2 linked regions of the Tautonia marina genome follow. The protein of the gene in region 1 interacts with the protein of each later gene in a pairwise test. Links are inferred from orthologs where the notes say so. Each region holds a gene or a part of one and is shown on either strand. Other genes may lie near its edges. The genes, in order: nusG and rho.

The links.
Region 2: the proteins of nusG (region 1) and rho interact in binary tests that used the Escherichia coli proteins (3 or more experiments, as listed by UniProt). The link is inferred for Tautonia marina from one-to-one orthologs.

Annotation. Positions count from the first base shown.
Region 1 is NZ_WEZF01000015.1:103,383-113,564, forward strand. What follows is about bases 290-3,024. They hold nusG (transcription termination/antitermination protein NusG), read right to left. Parts: upstream 2,214-3,024; coding sequence 1,365-2,213; downstream 290-1,364. Other genes in these bases: rplA (50S ribosomal protein L1), read right to left, coding at 290-533; rplK (50S ribosomal protein L11), read right to left, coding at 809-1,234; secE (preprotein translocase subunit SecE), read right to left, coding at 2,308-2,829. In the rest of the region: more of rplA, read right to left, coding at 1-289; GA615_RS27570 (hypothetical protein), read right to left, coding at 3,138-3,305; tuf (elongation factor Tu), read right to left, coding at 3,302-4,513; GA615_RS18215 (sigma-70 family RNA polymerase sigma factor), read right to left, coding at 5,820-7,493; GA615_RS18220 (hypothetical protein), read left to right, coding at 8,227-9,603; GA615_RS18225 (hypothetical protein), read left to right, coding at 9,897-10,182. UniProt on the Escherichia coli protein: Part of the processive rRNA transcription and antitermination complex (rrnTAC). The complex forms an RNA-chaperone ring around the RNA exit tunnel of RNA polymerase (RNAP).
Region 2 is NZ_WEZF01000026.1:76,632-87,015, forward strand. Bases 7,448-10,384 are described here. They hold rho (transcription termination factor Rho), read right to left. Parts: upstream 9,657-10,384; coding sequence 8,238-9,656; downstream 7,448-8,237. Other genes in these bases: GA615_RS24095 (hypothetical protein), read right to left, coding at 7,448-7,553; ribH (6,7-dimethyl-8-ribityllumazine synthase), read right to left, coding at 7,640-8,137; coaE (dephospho-CoA kinase), read right to left, coding at 10,263-10,384. Also shown: GA615_RS24070 (YfhO family protein), read left to right, coding at 290-2,827; argC (N-acetyl-gamma-glutamyl-phosphate reductase), read left to right, coding at 2,885-3,907; GA615_RS24080 (hypothetical protein), read left to right, coding at 4,049-4,495; GA615_RS24085 (sulfite exporter TauE/SafE family protein), read right to left, coding at 4,528-5,262; GA615_RS24090 (30S ribosomal protein S1), read right to left, coding at 5,326-6,759; more of GA615_RS24095, read right to left, coding at 6,879-7,447. UniProt on the Escherichia coli protein: Facilitates transcription termination by a mechanism that involves Rho binding to the nascent RNA, activation of Rho's RNA-dependent ATPase activity, and release of the mRNA from the DNA template.

The sequences.
Region 1 (10,182 bases):
CTCAGCTTGCCGACCGGAGCGGCCACGTTACCGCCCTTGTCGTTGCGAAACTCGATCTTCCCGGCCTTGAACTCGCGGACGGCCGAGGCAATGTCGGTCGTCACGGTGCCGGAGCGGGGCGAGGGCATCATGCCCCGGGGGCCGAGCACGCGGCCCAGCGGGCCGACGATTCCCATGACGTCGGGCGTGGCCAGAGCCACGTCGAAGTCCATGACCCCGTTCTTGATCTGCTGGGCCAGGTCGTCGGCTCCGACGATGTCGGCGCCGGCTTCCCGGGCTTTCTCGGCGTTGTCACCCTGGGCGAAAACGGCCACCCGCACGCTCTTGCCAATGCCGTGAGGCAAGGCGACCGAGCCGCGGACGTTCTGGTCGCTTTGGCGGGGGTCGATCCCCAGGTTGGTCGAGACCTCGACCGACTGGTCGAACTTCGTGGTGCCGAACGTCTTCAGCGCCTGGACGGCCTCTTCCAGCGAGATCGGCCCCGAGGGGGTTTGCTGCAAGAGGGCGCGGAAGCGCTTCGAATGCTTGGGCACTGTCGCTCTCCGTAAGGTTCGGAAAAGCTGCCGCCCCACGGTCGTCATCGGTCCGGTGGACGGACGACGCCGGGACACCCGTGGCCCTCCGAGGGCCGTCTCCGGCGGGCGGTCGCGCCGGAAGCGGGTGGGCCGAGCACTCCATCGGGCAAGTGGTCGGCCGGTGGTTCCTTCGCACGATCAGGCCGGCCTGGGGGCCGTTTGCCTTGAGGGCCGATGCCACGGGTTGCGGGACTCGGCGGCGGGAGGTTCCGTGTTCGAGGGAGGAGGATCGATCAGTCCTTGACCTCGACCCCCATGCTGCGGGCCGTGCCGGCAATGAGCCGCATGGCATGGTCGATGTCTCGGGCGTTCATGTCTTGGAACTTCGTCTCGGCGATCTTCCGGACCTGATCGGCAGAGACGCTGCCGACCTTGGTCTTGTGGGGCTCGGCCGAGCCGGAGGCGATGCCGGCAGCCTGCTTGAGCAGGACGGCGGCGGGTGGACTCTTGGTGATGAAGTCGAAGGATCGGTCGTTGTAAACGGTGATCTCGACGGGGATGGTGGTCCCCTTCATCTCCTTGGTGCGGTCGTTGAACTGGGTGACGAATTGCCCGATGTTCACGCCGTGCTGACCGAGGGCCGGGCCGACTGGGGGGGCCGGGGTGGCCTGCCCACCGGGGCATTGGAGCTTGATTTTCGCTGTGACTGTCTTCGCCATCGCTCTCTCCGGGGCAGTAGGCAGTAGACGGTAGGCGGTAGGCAGGGAAGAAAAGGGACGGGGGATCCCAGATCGGCGGCATAAGTCTTCACTGCCTACTGCCTACTGCCGGCTGCCTACTCCCAAACACTCAGACTCGTTCGACTTGCCAGTATTCCAGGTCCACGGGGGTGGGCCGGTTGAAGATGATGAGCATCACCTTGACCAGGCCGCGGGCCTCGATGACCTCCTCGACCGTTCCCTCGAAGTTTTCGAAGGGGCCCTCCTTGATCTTCACGCGGTCGCCGCGTTCGAGGTCGATCTTGGGAATGGCCTTGGTTTCGCCGGGTTCCTCGGGCTTGAGGATCTTGTCGATCTCGGTCTGGCTCATCGGCGTCGGGGTGCCGTGGGCGCCGACGAAGTCGCCGACGCCGGGAGTCTCCCGGACCACGAACCAGGTTTTCTCGTTGAGCTCCATGTGGACCATGATGTAGCCCGGGTAGCTCTTGCGCTCGACGGTGCGTTTCTTGTTGTTGCGGATCTCGGTGACTTTTTCCTTCGGAACGACGATCTGACCGAAGTAGTGTCCGAGGTCCTGAATCTTGACCCGGCGTTCGAGGGCATCACGGATCGTGTCTTCGCGGCCGCTCTGAACCTTCAGGACGTACCAGACCAGTTCGGGAGGCGGTTCGTCATCGTCGTCACCACCCTCGTACGGTGCCTCGTCCTCCACGGCATGGCTTTCAACCACAGCGGAGGCAGGTTGTTCGTCGGGCTGGTCCGCTTCGGCTTCAGGAAAGACCTCGTCGGTGGCCTCGGAAGCGTCGGACGGTTCGGGAGTCTCACCGGTCGGGGTGCCGCCGTCGGGCGCGGACTCCTCGACTTCGAAGAGGTTCGATGGGCCGACGACCGACCCGGACTCCGGATCGGTCGGCTCCGACGGCGGGCCTGACTCGGGCTCGAGAGGCGGCTCGTCGTATTCGTCGGGCGTCGTACTCATCCGGCAGTCGGGGGTGGGAGTTCGGTTCGGAGCGAGTGGAGCAAGCCATCAGGGCAAGAGGTCGAGCGGCGCGTCGGCCTCTCGGGGGACAACGTCAACCGGCCGAGCCGATCGCCTGGCCGGTTCCGGCCGAGACATCGAGCACGCCGATCTGGTTGAGCAAAATCATCCAGACGTTGTCGATCGCGAACAGGTAGAAGGAGATGACCAGCACCGTCACCAGGACGACGCCGGTGGCCCGCTTCAGATCGCTTCGGCTGATCCAGGAAACCTTGTTCATCTCCGCCTGGGTGGCGATGAGGAAGTCGGCGAACGGCGGGTAGTGGACCAACCGGAAGCTCAGCCAGGCAAACGCCGCGGCCAGGACGCCACAAATGCCGAACTGAACGTAGATCTCGGTGCCGTCGAGGGTCACAAATAGTCGCGTGACGCCAATGAGCAGGATGGCGGCCATGGCGATGCCGGTCCAGAGCCGGGCATGCCAGCCCTGCATCGGCTTGTAGAGCGCGGAACTCAACAGGGTGGCGACAAACTGGTTCTTGCCACTGCGACGGGCTGCCTTGTCCGCGGGCTTCGACGCGCGGGACTCGGTTGCATCATCCTTCACCTTGCCCATTCGCCCGACCCTCCCAAGGACGCCATCACGCCGCTCATGAATTGACTGCAGTCAGACCGATTCTGTGGTGTTCGCAACGGTGTACTTCTCCTCCGGCATGGTGACGGGCCTGTGACCCAATCCGGCCACCGACTCATCAACTCGCCCCATGAACCCCATCGGATGAGACTCCGAGAAGGTCCGGGCCTGTCCGGAGGAAAAGAACGATACGAAGCACGAGCGGAGGGAATCGAACCCCCAACCCCCGGTTTTGGAGACCGGTGCTCTACCAGTTGAGCTACGCTCGTACGAAACGCCGGGGCGAGGGGTCAGATCGTCCCGGGGAGGTCCTGGTCCAGCGGGGCAAACCCACTGTCCCTGATCCATCGGACATCCCGGCCGACGCGGATCGCCTGGAAGGGCGAGGCGTCGGCCGGGATGATGGAGTTCGTCAAGGGATCGCGGAACCCGAAGGTTCTGCGTTCGAAGGGCGTCACTCGATGATCTTGGTGACGACACCGGCACCGACGGTCTTGCCACCTTCGCGGATGGCGAAGCGGAGGTTTTCCTCCATGGCGATCGGTGCGATCAGCTCGACGGTCATCTTGATGTTGTCGCCCGGCATGCACATTTCGGCCTCGCTGCCGTCCTCGGACAGCAGGTTGACGATGGTGCCGGTGACGTCGGTGGTCCGGAAGTAGAACTGCGGCCGGTAGTTCTTGAAGAACGGGGTGTGACGGCCACCTTCGTCCTTCGAGAGCACGTAGACCTCAGCCTCGAACTTCGTGTGCGGGGTGATCGAGCCGGGCTTGCAGATGACCTGGCCGCGTTCGAGCTGTTCCTTCTCGATGCCTCGCACGAGCAAGCCGACGTTGTCGCCGGCCCGGCCTTCGTCGAGGGTCTTCTGGAACATCTCGACGCCGGTGACGGTCGTGTCCATGTTGGCGCCGAAGCCAATGATCTGGACCTTGTCACCGACCTTGACGATGCCGCGGTCGATCTTGCCGGTGCCGACGGTGCCACGTCCCTTGATGGAGAAGACGTCTTCGACGGGCATCAGGAACGGCTTGTCGACGTCTCGAACCGGCTCGGGGATGTAGCTGTCCATCGCCGCGACCAGCTCGAGGATCGGCTTGGCGGCGGTATCGTCGGACGGGTTGTCGTACGCCGGCTTGGCCGATCCGCGAATGATCGGGATCTCATCGCCGGGGAACTTGTAGTGGGTCAGAAGGTCGCGCAGCTCGAACTCGACGAGTTCCAGCAGTTCCTCGTCGTCGACCAGGTCGACCTTGTTGAGGAAGACGACCAGAGCGGGCACGCCGACCTGACGAGCGAGCAGGATGTGCTCACGGGTCTGAGGCATCGGGCCGTCGGCGGCGGAGACCACCAGAATCGCGCCGTCCATCTGGGCGGCACCGGTGATCATGTTCTTGATGTAGTCGGCGTGGCCCGGGCAGTCGATGTGGGCGTAGTGCCGGGTTTCGCTCTCGTACTCGACGTGAGAAACGGCAATGGTGACCGTCTTGCTGGCGTCGCGGACGGTGCCACCCTTGGCGATGTCGGCATAGGACTTAGACTGCGCACCACCACGGGCGCCGAGGACAGCCAAGAGGGCGGCCGTCAACGTGGTCTTGCCGTGGTCAATGTGCCCAATGGTGCCGACGTTGACGTGCGGCTTCGTGCGAACAAAGGTTTCCTTGGCCATCGGTGCTTCCCGTCGTCTCCTGGTTCTGGAAAGCGAGGTGGGGGGTATCAGCCCGTCGCCCCGCGAGGTCCGGCGGTGGTCGGCCGCGTCCCGAACCGGGGTCGGGTTCCGCCGGGCGTCGGACGGCGCGGTCCTAAAAGGATCGATTCGCCGACCAAACGGACGGGAACCGATCCGGGTCATCACGCTTCGTACAGGGAAAGCTGCCGGTGGGATTCGAACCCACGACCTCGTCCTTACCAAGGACGCGCTCTACCGACTGAGCCACGGCAGCAAGAAGGTGTCTTGACGGGAGTCCTCTCGCGTCAAGGCGTTCGGAGTGAGTGTCTCGTGAGCAAACCTCGTCTTCGATCGGTTCGATCGTGGTTCGGGGTCAAGGACCAAGGGGGAAGTCTTCGCCACCGTTCTCGCAGAATCAATGGTCGATTCGAAGGGGTGGGTCAGCGTCTCGGGGGCTGATTCCACTCGGGCTGAGGCTCTGGCGGTGGCTGGCAAATTGGGAGAGCGGGTGATGGGAATCGAACCCACACCGCCTGCTTGGAAGGCAGGGGCTCTACCATTGAGCTACACCCGCATTGGTGCCAGGAGGCGCTGGAGCGTCAGCAAATCGAATCGAGCAGGCAACTGCGGTGGTGGGGCGAATCCTCCTTCGATCAATCCTGTTCGGCAATTCGTCCGAGGGTTGAAACTCTGGCCACGCAGGCGGGCTTGATTGAGCCTCAAACGTCGGAGTGGGTGGTGCAGGATTCGAACCTGCGAAGGCTGTGCCACCAGATTTACAGTCTGGCCCCTTTGACCGCTAGGGTAACCACCCGTGTCTTCCTGTCACCCTCTGCACACGGTGCGAGTGTTCCAGGGTTTCAACCGTCACCGAATCGCCGCGACGTGATCCGACAGAGCTGGCGGTGAGACTCGAACTCACAACCTACGGTTTACAAGACCGTTGCTCTGCCAGTTGAGCTACGCCAGCGAAATTCCGGGCAGCGGAAAAGTCAGAATTTACCGTGACTTCAGGTCGATTGCAAGCGGTTTTCTCCGTCAAATCGTTGGAATCGTTCGGCGGAGCGGCGAAACGCCCTTGGAATCACGATGAACGTCATGGTAACGCGCTCGAGCCGGGGGGGGCAAGGGGACCGCACGTTCTTTTGCGGTCGAGCCTGGGTGAGGGGTCAGACACGGGACCTCACCCGGGAGTTCGGAGTCTTCGGAGTCGCTTTTCTGGCTACCTTTCCCCAACGAACACCGCCGGAAACGAGCGAGCGTTTCCGGCGGGTGGAGGGGGCCAGTTGGACGCGAGGGGGATGGGTCAGAACATGGGCAGTTCCATGCGCTCCTCGACGGCGATCCGGCGGAGCTTTTCCTGGGCCCTCGACTCGATCTGGCGGACGCGCTCCTTGGTGATCCCCAGCTCCTTGCCGAGCTGTTCGAGGGTCATCTCACGGGAGCCGTCGAGGCCGTAGCGGGAGATCATGATCCGCCGTTCGCGGTCGTCGAGGCGGCCGAGCATCCCCTGGACGGCCTCGACGTTGCGGCGGTGGGCGACCTCATACTCGTGCTCGTCGATCCGGCCGTCGGCGGCCGATTCGAACATCTCCTCGTGGCCGGTGACGAAGCGGTCGCGGCGGTAGTTCTCCTCGGGAATCGTGCGGGCGAAGTTCTTCATGATCGCCCAGCTCGCGTAGGTGGAGAACTTGTTGCCGCGGGCGTAGTCGAACTTCTCGACGGCGCGGATCAGGGACATGTTGCCGTCGGAGACTAGCTCGAAGAAGTTGTTGCTGGGGCCGACGTGCCGCTTGGCGATCGAGACGACCAGGCGGAGGTTGGCCCGGATGATCTGGTTCTTGACGGCCAGGGCCTCGTCTTGCAGGCGGTCGATCTCGTCAAGCTCGGCGGTCTTGGCCTTGTGCGGGTCGAGCTTCTCGCGGCGCAGGTACGCCTTGTACTTCAGGAAGTTCATCTTCCGGAAGAGGTGGGCTTCCTGTTCGCGAGAGAGCAAGGGAACCTCGTAGAGGCTGGCCAGGTATGGTGGCAAGCCCTTGGGGGCCTTGACCTTGCGAGGGGCCTTGCCGTCGGCCGGCACGGGCATCTCGGCGAGGATCTCGGCGGCGGCCTTCGGGTCGTCGAAGCTCTCGTTGTGCATGTACTCGAGCTTCGTTTCGAGCAGGCGTTCGGCACGCAGCTCGTTGAGGACCCGATAGATGCTCGACCGGGTCCGGCCGTATTGCTTGGCCAGGACCTCGACGGAGGTTCCGGTGCGGAACTTCCGGTAGATCTGGGCCCGGGCTTCGGGATCGAGCGGGCCGGTCGAGCCGGGGAAGATCGCTCGGTCCGGATGCTCCCGATCGTAGGTCTTCAACGTCATGCGAATGGTCTCAGGAGAGCGGGACATCTTACGGGCAATCCTCCGGGCGATCTCGGCAAGGCTGGCCTGCCGGACCGCAGCCATGCGGCGGGCGCGTCGAATGATCTCGTCGCGCTCCGCGTCGGACAACTGGCTAAAACGAGTCCCGCGATCGACCTGTTCGCGGTGCTCCGACACGAATCGATCCAAGCTGGATTCCAGGAAACCGACTTTGATTCGACCGTCGACCCGGAAGTGCCGGGCCACGAGACCCTGGCGTCGCCAGCGATTGACGGTCCGGGTCGAAACCTGATAGCGCCGGCTTACGTCTTCGACCGTCAAGACCGGCTCAGTGGCCTCGTCGACCGGCTGGCCGACGGTGCGCGACAGGTCTTCGACGTATAGCCGAAGATCATGTCGGACATCACGACCGCTGATCGTCAGCAACGAGGAAGAATCGGCCCGGTAGCCGGTGATTCGGTAGCAGAGAAATTCGAAGGGATAGACTTTGCCGCCTTCGATTTCGGCCAGAAGTCGCTCGGCGCGGTCCAGTTGTTCCAGCCGACGCTCTCGGGTGGCCGAGCGCGTTTGCTGTTCCATCAACTGTCGCAGTGCTGGGTGGCGATAGGACTGGCTCATCCCTGCTTCGCTCCCGGGCTCAAAAGCGATCCCGGCTGAGGACTGATCTCACCTTGATGCAGACGACTGTAATAGCTCGGACGCTTTCGGCCGTGACGAAGGTTCCGTCTGTTCATCTTTTCGTCGAAACCCGTCATTGAGTTCGGCCCTTCAACTCGGATTCTTCCCAAAGAACCCTACGTTCTGTCTCTCTCAAGAGAGCGTTGGGAGGAGCGAAGTTCGCCCGAGAACCTTCGTGTCAAGGCTGAATTCACCACAACCAACGCCCCGCAAACGATGTACCCCTCGCGGAGAGGGAACGGTTGTTGTTGAGGGTGTATGGCTTAAGTTCTGATTTTTCATGGGTTTGTGTCGTTGGTTTTGCTCGTGTCGAGTGCTGCGCGGGCAACTTCGCGGAGCAGCAGGACACAAAGGGGATGTCGATTTGACATCTTCCGCCGCGCGTTTCTCAGACGCATCATGCTTCGAGGACTAGAAGCGCCCGGCACATACCTATTCGTGGCTCATGCGGGTTTGCGGCAAAAATCCGGAAAATTTTCGGGAAACGACGGTCGCACGGTCGAAATTCGAAGACAGGAGGGAACGTCGATCAGTTTCGGCGCGACGGGTGCACCGTTTTCGGACAGTTTCTGGTGGGATGGGTATTCGGGGGACGGAATTCCCTCCATCGGTTCTGGAGCGGGGGCTTCGAGTCCCGACCGGCACCTTTGGAAGCGGGAGGAGTGTGATCGGGATGCGAAGCAGGCTCCGACTCGGTGGGATCTCGGTGGTCGTTCTGGCGCTGGTGACGTTCTGGCCCGTTGCGGTTCAGGCGGCCGAGGATCAGCCGGGGCCGGTCGCGCTGGTCGAGCGCCTGAACCCGGGGGATCGGCTCCGCGTGCGGGCCTCGCTGGAAGCTGAGGGACGCTACTTGCCCGGAGAGGCAACCGAGGACACCCCCGTTGCCCCGATCGAGCTGACGGTTTCGACCCGGATCGAGTCCGTCGATCAGGTGCTTGCGGTCGATACCGAGGGACAGCCGACGCGCCTTTGGCGGCAGGCCGAGCAGGCAAGCGTGGCCATTGGTGGGCCGGAGCCGATCCGACCGCAAACGATCACTTTGCGGCCCGAGGTTTCCTCGTTGATCGTCGAGCGACCGACCGAACCGGACGGCCGGGTGGTCGTCGCCAGTCCACAGGGACCGTTGACGCGGGCCGAGCTGGATCTGGTGCAGATGCCGGCCGATCCGATCGACGTGCTCGCCCTGCTGCCCGAAGATGGGGCCGAGGTGGCTCCCGGGGCTCGCTGGGCCGTGCCCGACGGGGTCGCTCGGTCGATCAGTGGCTACGATGCCCTGGCGTCGAACACGGTCGAGGCGACGCTCCGATCGGTGGATGAGGAGTCGGCCGAGGTCGATCTGGCCGGATCGATTGCCGGGGCAGTCCTGGGAGGAGAGGGAGAGATGACGATCACCGGCTCGCTGCGCTTCGATCGCCGGGCCGGTCGGATTGCCCTGGTGACGATCGAACGGGACGAACGCCGCAAGCCGGGGCCGGTCGAGGCGGGCCTGGAGTTCCGCAGCACGATTCGGATCGAGCGGAGCAAGGCGGCCGATGAGGCGAGCGAAACCCCCGCGCCGAAGGTCCCCGATCGGCTGCCCGACGACTGGCTTTTGCTCACGTACTCGGCCCCCGATGGGCGTTATACGCTTCAGCACGACCGAGCCTGGCATGTGTTCTCGGAGGACGAGCAGCAGGTCGTCTTGCGGCGGGTCGAGGCGGGCACGGTGGTCGTGCAGGCGAATCTTGTGGCCGGGCCGACCGTCGAGCCGGGAGCGCAACCCAAGGCCGAGCGGTTTCGGGACGACGTGAAGAAGGCGCTCGGCGATCGGTTCGACCGGATGATCGACGCGGGAGCCGTGGCCGCTCCCGAAGGAGAGTTTCGCTATCGGCTGGCGCTGGCCGGTCGGCAGGGAGAGGAGCCGATCGTCTGGTATTATTACCTGGTGTCCGACTCAAAGGGTCGTCAGGTCGTGGCAATCTTCACGCTTCGGGCCTCGCAGGTCGAGCGATTCGGCCGACGCGATCAACGGATGATCGGCTCGTTGCGCTGGTTGCCGGAGGTTCGTTGATGAAGGGGCCGAGCGGTGGAGCCTTGTCGGGACCGATCGGTCGAATCCGCCATTGGTTTCCGATCTGCAGATGGCCTCTGCTCAATTTTGATCATAAATGGTTGGCACGCGTGTTTCACGAATCTGGCCCTTGGTCGGTAAGATGGTGTTCGTCGGGGGATTGAAAAGGCGGATTGGATGGCGAGGGGCGTTGGCTCATCGCCCGCCTTGATCCAGCCTTTTGCGTCGATCCCGGATCGTCGGGGGTCGCCAGATCGGGAACCGGCTCGGACCCGGACCGGAGGAGAGCGGACATGAGGAGCAGGACGACCATGCCGGCGCGAGGCCGACGAACCGGACAACTGTTTGGGATCCTGGGCCTGGCCCTGGCCTTCGGGCTGTCGCCGGCGATGGCGATGGCCTGGCAAGAAGGAGCGTCGCGCCCGGCGCCTCCGATCGGGGCGACACGACCCGCTCCGGGCCTCGACAGCGGTCAACCGGCGTCTTCTCCGCCCGGCTTTGAGACTCGCCCGGCTCCCGGAGTGGGCGAACCTGGCCGAGACACCGGACGGCGCTATCGGTTCATCGAAGCCTACGCCC
Region 2 (10,384 bases), on another replicon or contig:
CTTTCCCTCGTTTCGGTAAGGTTCGCAAGAGAGGGATGATCTGGGTTGGAACGGGCATCCTGCCCTTGCTCCAGGGCAATTGCAGCCCTCGTGCCGAATTCGAGCAATTCCCGAACGTTGACCTGTTTGTGGTTCGAAGTCCCTGGATCGCAAAGGGTTTCGTAGTTGGCTTGTTTCGCGTGTCGAGGGATTCAGCCCTCGGATCAAGGAACTTGAATCACGACTTACAATCAAGCCGTGCAGGTCAGTGCGTCGATCCTGTAAAGTTTACCGATCATCCGAGAACGGGTTGAGGAGCGGCGTTGTGGGCAAGGGGATGGTCGGATCAGGGATTGCCAGGGGCCTGGGCCCGGTGTTGCTCTGCGCCTTGATGCTGGCGTGGCTCTGGCCGATCGGACTCGGCGGGGCGATGCCGGTCGGCGGCGACGTGACCCAGTTTCAGATGGGCCTGATGAGCGTGCTCGGCGAGGCAATCCGCGCCGGTCGCTTGCCGCTCTGGAACGATCGCTGGGGCTTCGGATTTCCGGGCCTGGCCGAAAGCCAGATGGGGGTTTATTACCCGCCGCACTGGGTCTGCTTCGGCCTCCTGCCGGTCGAGGCCGGTTACACGGCAAGCATGGTCGTGCACCTGCTCTGGGGAGCCCTCGGTGCGTACTGGGCGGCCCGGCGCTTCGGGGTGTCGTCCTGGGGGGCGACGCTGGCGGGAGGCGCCTGGGGGGCCTCCGGCTTCTTCCTCATCCATCTGCCGCACCTCTGGGCCCTGAGTGTCGGAAGCTGGACCCCGTGGATCTGGGGGTTGGGCTGGTCGATTGTCTCAGGCCGAGGTGGTCGCGGTGCCTCCTGGCTGCTGGCGGCGGCGTTGACGGTACAGGTTCTGCCTGGGCATTTTCAGCTCGCCTTTTGCACGCAGGTGAGCCTGGGGGTGATGGCCCTCGGGGGGCTGCTGATGGGCAAGGGAGCGCGTCGGGAGATGGCCCGGCGATCGGTCCTGGTGCTGTTCGCCTTGATCGCAATCCTGCCGATGGCGGCCGCTCAACTCATGCCGACGGCCCAACTCGCCCGTCTGGCGGAAACGCAGCGTGACTTCGAGTACCTCTCCGGGTTTGCCGCCACGCCGCTCCATCTGGTCAACCTCGTGGCTCCCGATCTCTTTCACCGCTCCCCGCTCTGGCGGCCGGTGGTCTGGGATCCGTTCCACACGTCTCCCGAGGAGCTTCGGCTCTACGTCGGCCTGATCCCCGTGTTTCTTGCCCTGTTGGCGATCATCCGACCAGGACCGCACGCTGGGGTCATTCGAGTGCTGTTCCTCGTGGGGGTGGTGGGGCTGTTCCTGAGCCTCGGCCCGTATGTGCCGGGCTTTCGGGTGTTCAGTCAGTGGCCGGGCTTCTCGTTTTTCCGGGCACCGGCGCGCTGGGGAATGATTGTCTCGCTTGCCCTGGCCTTGCTCGCAGGCTTCGGCCTCGATGCGATCCGAGACGGCCGCCTGCTCCGGCCCGGTCGATGGCTGGTCGGGTGTGTGCTGGGAGCCGTCCTCTGGATCGTGGCCGTGATCGGCCTGTTTGAGCTGGGGCTGAACGCCACCGAACGCCCCGGCCCTTCGGGAGTGGTCGCGGTCTACGACCGGGTCTTCGCCCAGTTGCCCTGGACGAACGATCCTCCCGTCACCGAGGTCTTCGCCCGAGCCCGACGCCCGCAGGGCGATGTCCGCGTGGTCGCCGCCCAGATGAGAGAGGGGCTCGGTTCCGTGCCGACGGGGGGCCTTCGGCTCGATCGGGAACGATGGCGGATCGCTCGGGCCGAACTGGGAACCACCGCCGCCCTCCTGGTTGGCGTCGTGCTGCTCGCTCTCCTGGCCAGGCGACGACAAGCGCTGGTGTTGGGGCTGCTGGTGGTGACGATCGTGGACCTCGGCCTGATGGCTCGCCGTCGTCCGGTGGACTCGGCACCGATTCGCCCGCTGACGGAACAAAGTCGCGTGCTGGGCCGCCTCGCCGAGCTTCCCGAAGGAACCCGGTCGATCGACCCGATGCGCAACCTGACGATGGTCTCGGGCGCGGCTCCGATCCAAAGCTACCGGACGCTCGACCTGCCGATTCAACCCGAGCTGCGCGGCCTGGCCGACGCTATCCCCCGAGCGACCGGCGAGGCCGAGACGATTCTCGACGCCCAGCGCAGCCTTGGCGCTCGGGTCCGGGTGATCGGGCCGATCGGCCCCGGCATCGAGCTGCTCCGTGACCGCTTCGCCGAAACCGGGCGGATCGAGTCGGCCGAGATCCTGGAAGATCCCTCGTTGACGTCCTGGCTGCTCGGAGCCGGATTCGCCGAAACCGACGAGGGCCGAGCCGGGCGCTACCTGGTCCTCGATGCCGGTTCGGCTCCTCGGGCCTGGTTCCTGCCAACCAATGACCCTGATCCAATCGAGCAATTCCGCGGTCTGACGGCCAACCCCGCCGCGATCGTTTCCCTGCTTGGCGATGCCCGGCCGCTCGATCTTCAAACGATGACGCCCGAGCAACTCTCACTGACTGTCTCGACCGACGGCCCCGGCCTTGTGCTGGTGACGCAGCTCGATTATCCCGAGTGGACCGCCTCGCTGATTGATGCCGAGGGAATGGCGAACCCCGTGCCGATCCTCGGCGTCCTGGGGGGATGGCAGGGCGTCGGTTTGTCCGGTCCCGGCTCGTGGACGATTCAACTCTTCTACGAGGGACGGGCCGAGCGATTGGGCCTCGCCGTCTCCGCGGTGGCGTGGACCATCTGGTGTACGGGGCTGCTCATCACTCTGCGTCGGGCTCGACCACGGCACGGAATCTCAACTGGGGAATGACTGATCGAACCCGCCTCTGATCCTCCTCCTTCTCGCCTTCCGCTCAAGGACCGACCGATGACCGACGTGGCGATTGTGGGCGCCTCCGGATATACCGCCCGAGAACTGATTCAACTGCTCCTCCGGCACCCTGGTGCCCGGATTCGCCTGGCAACCTCGCGGAAGGATGAAGCGCCGAAGCTCGATGCGCTGCATCCGTCACTTGCCGGTCGGATCGACCTCGCCTGCGAACCGTTCGATCCCGACCGGGTGGCCGAGGTTGCTCAGGTCGCCTTCCTTGCCTTGCCGCACGGGGCGAGCATGGCGGCGGTTCCCGAACTTCGACGCCGAGGGGTTCGCATCATCGACCTCAGCGCCGATTACCGCCTGAACGACGAAACGGTTTACGAAGACTGGTATGATCATCCCCACACCGACCCGTCCGGGCTTCGTGAGGCGATTTACGGGCTGCCCGAACTGTACCGCGAGGCGATTCCCTCGGCCCCTCTGATCGCCAATCCGGGGTGCTACACCTCGACGGCGATCCTCGCGCTGGCACCTCTGATTGCCCAGAACCTGATCGAGCGGTCGGGCATTATCATCGACGCCAAAAGCGGCGTCTCGGGTGCGGGTCGATCGCCGAAGCTGACCACGCACTACCCGGAATGCAACGAGAGTCTGTCGGCCTACGGAGTCGGTCGGCATCGGCACACACCGGAGATTGAGCAGGTTTTGACGGATGTCGGCCAATCCTCGGCCGGCGAGGCCGTCGAGGTCATTTTCACCCCTCACCTTGTGCCGATGGATCGCGGCATCCTGGCCACGATCTACGCGCAGCCGAGGGGGGCGGTGACGGAGCATGATCTGCTCGACCTGTACCGAGCGTTTTATCAGTCGTCTCCCTTTGTCCGGGTGGTCAATCGCCTGCCCGCGACCAAGGACTCGGCCTTCACAAACTTCTGCGATCTGACGGTTCGGGTCGTTCGAGGCAAGGTGTTGGTGATCGCCTGTCTCGACAATCTCATCAAGGGGGCCTCAGGAGTGGCCGTGCAGAACTTCAACCTCCTGACCGGCCATCCGGAGACAACCGCCTTGCTTTGAGCCGCCAAATCCATCGGCGGATCGCTGCCCGGTCGACGGCCCGGCGACCGATTCGATACGATCAAAGATGAGGTTCGGCCACCCGCTTCGGGTCGTCTCCCGAAGTGCGGGGGCCAGGTCTACAGTTGGGGAGACGCGACGATGAACCCGTCGATCCGGACGACCTTGCTCGCCCTGACCTGCCTGAGTGCTCTGGGAATTGTCGGCAGTCGTGTCGGGGCTCGTGCTCAAGAGGAACAACCCCAGGACCGCACCCTCTCGATGTTCATGCAGGCCAAGCTCGACCATTCCAAGGATGTACTCGAAGGCTTGACCGTGGCCGACTTTGATCAGATCGTGCAGGGGGCTCAGGCCCTTCGGCAACTGGCCGAGAATGAACTCTGGCGCGTCAGCCCAAACATGACGTACGTGCGCTACACCGAAGAATTCATTCGACTCACCGAAGCCCTCGAACAGCAGGGCCGCGAGAAGAATATCGACGGTGCCACGCTGAATTATGTGAATCTGACGATCAATTGTGTCAACTGTCACAAGTTCGTCCGAGATCAGCGCGTGACGGTCCTCGATCCCGAGACGCTCCGCCGCTGATCGGCTCCGATCGCCCGAGCTGATCGCCGCTGCTAGGTCAGGAACAATCGGAATCCGGCGGCGATCAGCAAGACCGCCAGCACCCGACGCAGGGTCGTCGGGTTCAGGCGATCGCGTCCCAACCGCGCGCCGATCAACCCTCCGAGCATCGCCGCCGGTGCCCAGAGTACCAGCCCGATCGGCAAGTGCGGGGTCGAGCAAAGGTAGCCGGTCAGCCCCGCAACCGAACTGACCAGCACGAACGGCGCGACCAGCCGAGAGGCGTCTTTCGGGTCTGCCCAGCCGAGCAACTGAAGGGCGGGAAGGAGAAAGATGCCTCCGCCCGTCCCGGTGATTCCCGAGGCAAAGCCGATGGTGCCTCCCAGCGCAATTCCCGCGGCGAGGGGAATTCGCCTCGCCCCGCGATTCTCGGCATCCTCGCGCGTCGGCCAGAGCAGCCGCGCCGCCGACAGGATCAAGAGGCTGCCGACGACCGGCAGATAGATTTCTTCCGGGACTCGGATCAGGCCTCCGAGAAACGCCATCGGAACCGCGGGAACGGCAATCGCCGCAACGGTCTGGAGTCGTTCCCAGCACCCTTGCAGAAAGACCCAGGATCCGATCAGGGCGACGAGGCCGTTGAGCAGCAACGACGCCCCCTTCATGGCCAGCGGATCGACCCCAACGATCGCCAGCACCGCAAGGTAGCCCGATGCCCCGGCAAGCCCGACACTGGCATACAGCGTCGCCACGATCGCAATGAACAAGGCCGTCACCACGGGTTCCATCAACGGTTCCCCCGTGGTGCCGGCCAGTTCCTTAGAAGCGTCTTCTGATCCACGACGAAACGTTCAACCGCCGAACAGGGGGGTATCCCGATCGCCGAGCCCACCCTTCAAGGGAATCTTCCGCTCCTTCTTGGGGCGAGGAGTTTCGTCTTCCCCCTCGTCGTCCTCCTCGACGACGGCGGGCTCATCCTTGGCGGTCGGCTTGAGCGAGAGGCTCATGCGCTTCGCCTCAGCGTCGATGTCGAGAATCCGGGCCTCGACCTCCTGGCCTTCCTGGACGATGTCCTTCACGCGCCGGACCCGTCCGGGGGCAAGCTCAGAGATATGAATGAGCCCTTCAACCCCCGGCTCGATCTCGACGAACGCGCCGAACTCCATCAGCTTGACGACCTTCCCCTGGATCATCTGGCCCCGGCCGAAGCGGTGTTCGACGGTGTCCCAGGGACTCGGTGCCAGTTGCTTCAGGCCGAGGCCAACCCGGTCCTTCTCCTTCTCGATCTTGAGGACCTTGACCTCGACCTCGTCGCCGATCTTGACCACCTCCTCGACCTTCGTCCCACGCGACCAGGACAGATCGGAGACATGAATCAGGCCATCGACGCCGCCAAGATCGACGAACGCGCCGAAGTCCTTGATCGAGCGGACCACGCCCTTGCGGATCTGGCCTTCTTGCAGCTCGGCCCAGGTCTTTTCTCGCATCTCGGCGCGTTGCTGTTCCAGCAGTTCCCGACGCGAGACGACGAGGTTCTTCTCCCTCGGGTTCGCCTCGGTCACGACCACCTGGAAGCGCTGATTGAGGTACGCTTCGGGATCGGCCACGAAGCCCAGCTCGATCTGGCTGACTGGCAGAAAGCCCCGCATGCCATCGACATCGACTTCCAGGCCCCCTTTGATCGCCTTGGTCACGCGGGCCTCGACGACCATGCCGCGCTGAACGCTTTCCCAGTCGGCGTCAACGGCGGCCCCCTTCAGGTTCAGGCGGGTCAGGCCGGCGGCGGGGTCGTAGCGATCGACCATCACCTCGATGGAATCGCCCACATTCGGCAGCGGTTTCTTGGCGCCGAACTGCGAGACGGGAATGAAGCCCTCGCTCTTGGTGCCGAGGTCCACGATGATCTCGTTTTCGCGGACCCGGACCACCCGGCCGACCTTCGGCGCCTTGGCCGGTTCCGTGCCTCGACGGCCGCCCGAAGGGGCCGAAGCCGGCGGGGCGGCTTCCGACCGAGCCCGGCGGTTGACCGAACCGGGAACCGAATCCGGATCAAACCCTTCAAGGGCCTTCTCCAGCTCGGCTTCCAGCTCGTCGTCCCAGTGGCGTTTCAGGTTCACTTCCGGCTGCACGTCCTGGCCGGTTGCGGCGTCGAGGGCGCGATCGATCTCGTCATCGAGCGGATGATGGTACGGATCCGGCTCGGGCTTGAGGCTCTGCCCGGGGCGGGGCCTCGGCGGAGTGCCGGCGGGAGGTTCGTTCAGATTGCGGATCGGTTCGTCGGACATGGCCTGACCCCGTTCGGGAGGGTCCTCGGATCGGTTGGATCGGGTCGGATCAAATCAAATCACGTCGGAATGCAAATCGGTGTGCGGATTGTGGACCACACCTGCGCGGAAGCCTCGGATTACTCGATCAGCTCCAGGGTAGCCCAGAGGCTCGGGTCCTCGCCGACCGGGAATTCTCTCCCGACGGTCAAGAACTGGTCCCCTCGGTCCGGGTCGGTGACGCGATACGAGAACCCAAGGCGCCGGTTCGTGTCCGGGTCAAATCCGTTCAGGACCGACCCGGGCAGGAAGACCTCCAGCCGGTAGCCCGATCGGGTGCGCTGGGCCGCCGATTGCACCGGCTTCAGGTCGGCCAGAGGAGCATCGACGGTCGCCCTGGGAATCTTCAGTTGGCGGACTTCCGCATCGAGCGTTTTTCCCTTGCCCGGCACGACACCGAGGTGGAACCGATGGCAGTGGCGGCTGGCCCGGTGGATGTCTCGCGTGTCTCTCGTGTCGATCCAGAGCTGCGCGCCGTCGGAATCCTCGGGGTGGGCGGGCACGTGGGTGATGGAGCCGACCTTGCCGGTCACCTCGACCGCAACGCCCAGCCCTTCGCTGTTCCAGGCGATCCGGACTTCGGCCCAGCGGGACCGTCCATCGAGCGCCCCCAGGTCCGGCAGCGTGCACGAAGGGGCCAGGTCGAGCAGCCGAGCCTTGCCCGATCGGGGAATTCCCTCGACCTTCGGGCAAGGGAGGGCGATCCGGAAGTAGAACCCTTGCGGAATGAGCGGCGCTGCGGATGGTGTGGACATCGTGGCTCGACCTCCTCTGTCGCCCTCCTCGACCCCGTTGCGTGGCGTTGCCGGATCAAGACGCGAACTCCTCAACGATCGCGAGGTTAGCCGCCCGCCTTCGAGTCGGCAACCGGCTCGGCTCGGATTTGAGCGAGCAGATTGACCATCTCGATGGCCGCCAATGCCGCTTCGCCCCCTTTATTTCCGGCTTTCAGGCCCGATCGGTTGAGCGCCTGCTCGACCGTTTCGGTGGTCAAAACGCCGAAGATCACCGGCACGCCGGTCGCCAGGCTCGCCGACATCAGGCCGCCGGCGGCCTGACCGGCGACGTGGTCGTAGTGTCCCGTCTCCCCTCGGATGACGCAGCCGAGGCAGATCACCGCCGCATAGTTGCCCGACTCGGCCATCGCCTTGGCCACGATTGGCAGCTCAAACGAGCCGGGCACCCAGGCGACGTCAATCCGATCGTCGGCCACGCCGTGCCGGATGAACGCATCGCGGCACCCAGCCAGTAGGGCCTCGGTCACCATCGCGTTGAACCGCGCGGCGACCACGGCAAAGCGGCCGGCGGGGGGGGAAAAATCGCCTTCGAAGGTGGGCATCGGTGTGTCAAACAGGTCAGGAAGGATGAAAAGGAGGGGAGCCGACCGATCATCCCGGTCGAGTCCCCCCTCCGTGTCCCGATCACCAAGGGGCGTCACATCAGGCGTGATCCACCGTCGCCAGGAAGTCGTCGTTGGACTTCGACGTTTTGATCCGAGCGACCAGTTGATCCATGGCCTCGACCGGTCCCAGATCGTTCAGCTCGCGGCGGAGTGCGTAAATCCGCTGCAATTCGTCGTCGGGGACGAGATTTTCCTCGCGACGGGTTCCGGAACGGTTCAGGTCGATCGCGGGCCAGATGCGTCGATCGACGAGCTGACGATCGAGGTACAGCTCCATGTTGCCCGTGCCTTTGAACTCCTCGAAAATCACCTCGTCCATTCGGCTGCCGGTCTCGATCAGGGCGGTGGCCAGAATCGTCAGGCTGCCCCCTTCCTCAACCTTCCGGGCCGCGCCGAAGAATCGCTTCGGCTTCTGGAGGGCCGAGGCGTCGATCCCTCCGGTCAGGACCTTGCCTGAGTGAGGGGCCTCGGTATTGTAGGCGCGAGCGAGCCGGGTGATCGAGTCGAGCAGGATCACGACGTCCCTGCCGTACTCGACCATGCGCTTGGCCTTCTCGATGACCATCTCGGCCACCTGGATGTGCCGCGAGCTTGGTTCATCGAAGGTCGAGCTGATGACCTCGGCCGTCGGGCTGTTGACGGCCCGTTCCATGTCGGTCACTTCCTCGGGCCGCTCGTCGATGAGCAGGACCATGAGGTAGGCCTCGGGGTGGTTTTTCAAGACGCTGTTGGCGATCTTCTGCAGGAGGATCGTCTTGCCCGTGCGAGGAGGGGCGACGATCAAGGCACGCTGGCCGAAGCCGATCGGCGTCATGAGGTCGACGACCCGCATGGTCGTCTCATCGGCCGTCGTCTCCAGGGCGATCTTCTTCAGCGGGTGCAGAGGGGTCAGATCGTCGAAGCTAACCTTCTCGGAGAGCTTGTCGGGATCTTCGTAGTTGATTGCCTCGACCCGGAGCAGGGCGAAATAGCGCTCGTTTTCCTTCGGAGGGCGAATTTGACCGGCCACGATCGCCCCGGTCTTCAGGCCGAAGCGGCGAATCTGGCTCGGCGAGACGTAGATGTCGTCGGGGCAAGGGAGGTAGTTGTAGTCGGGGCTCCGGAGGAATCCGAAGCCATCGGGCAGGACCTCCAGGGTCCCCTCGCCGTACATCAGGCCGTTTTGCTTGACCCGTTCCTTGAGGATCTTGAAGATCAGGTCCTGCTTCTTCAGGCCGGTGTACTCGGTCACCCCCTCGCGCTTGGCGGCGGCGATGAGCTGCGGCATGGTCATCCGTTGCAGTTCGGTCAGATGAATCTCGCCGCGCTTGATGACCTCGTAGCGGTCGTGAATCTCCGAATCGCCGAACAGGGACTCGTCGTCGGCAAACTCGGCGAGGTTGCCTTCGAGGTCGGCCTCGGCGGCCTCGGCCTTGACGAACTCGTCCAGGTCGGGGTCGAGATCGTCCTCGACCATCGACGTGGTGGAACGGTTCAGCTGCTCGGGAGCCTCATCGACATCGAGCCCCTCGCCGAAGGATCGGCCCGAGCCGTGGCCCCGGGAATCGTCGGTGTCGGCCTCGGCTCGTTGGCGTTCGGCCCGAGCCGCGCGATCACGCTGCAAGCGGTCGCGGAGGGTCGGGGCGGCGGCGCCGTCTCGATCGCGAGCGGTTTCTCGGTAGCGAACCGGTTCCCGAGTCCCCTCGCGGCGCGAGGAACTCGGCGGCCCTTCGCCTGCGGTTGAGTCGGCAGGAATCACGGTGTCTCCAGTCGTCGAAAGGTTGGCCTGGTCGGTCTGAGACGACTTGCGGGAGCGAGACGGGGAGGGATTGGGCTCCCGGCGACGGGTGTCGTTGGCCATTTGAGGACGATCTCCTGAACTACTCGGCCGGGCGGCGAGAGCCGTCGGCCGCGACAAGGTGGCGTGATCGAGTGGCGGGTCGCGTCGTCGAACCTTGAGAACATGATTCGTCCTGGTGACAGGTGCGAGCGACGTCGGTCGAGTGATGGAAAACGATTGGTTAGGTTAGGGGATACGAAGAGATTGGTGGTCGTCAGGGTTCGGCGGGTCAACGGTCGAGATTCATCGTTTCCGACGGCTGCGGCTTCGAGGACCGCCGGGCCGGCCCTGGCCCGGAGTGAACCGTCGGGGCCGAGCCGCCGGGCGTTCGGGATCGACGATCGGCTCGGCCCGATCCGTCGCAG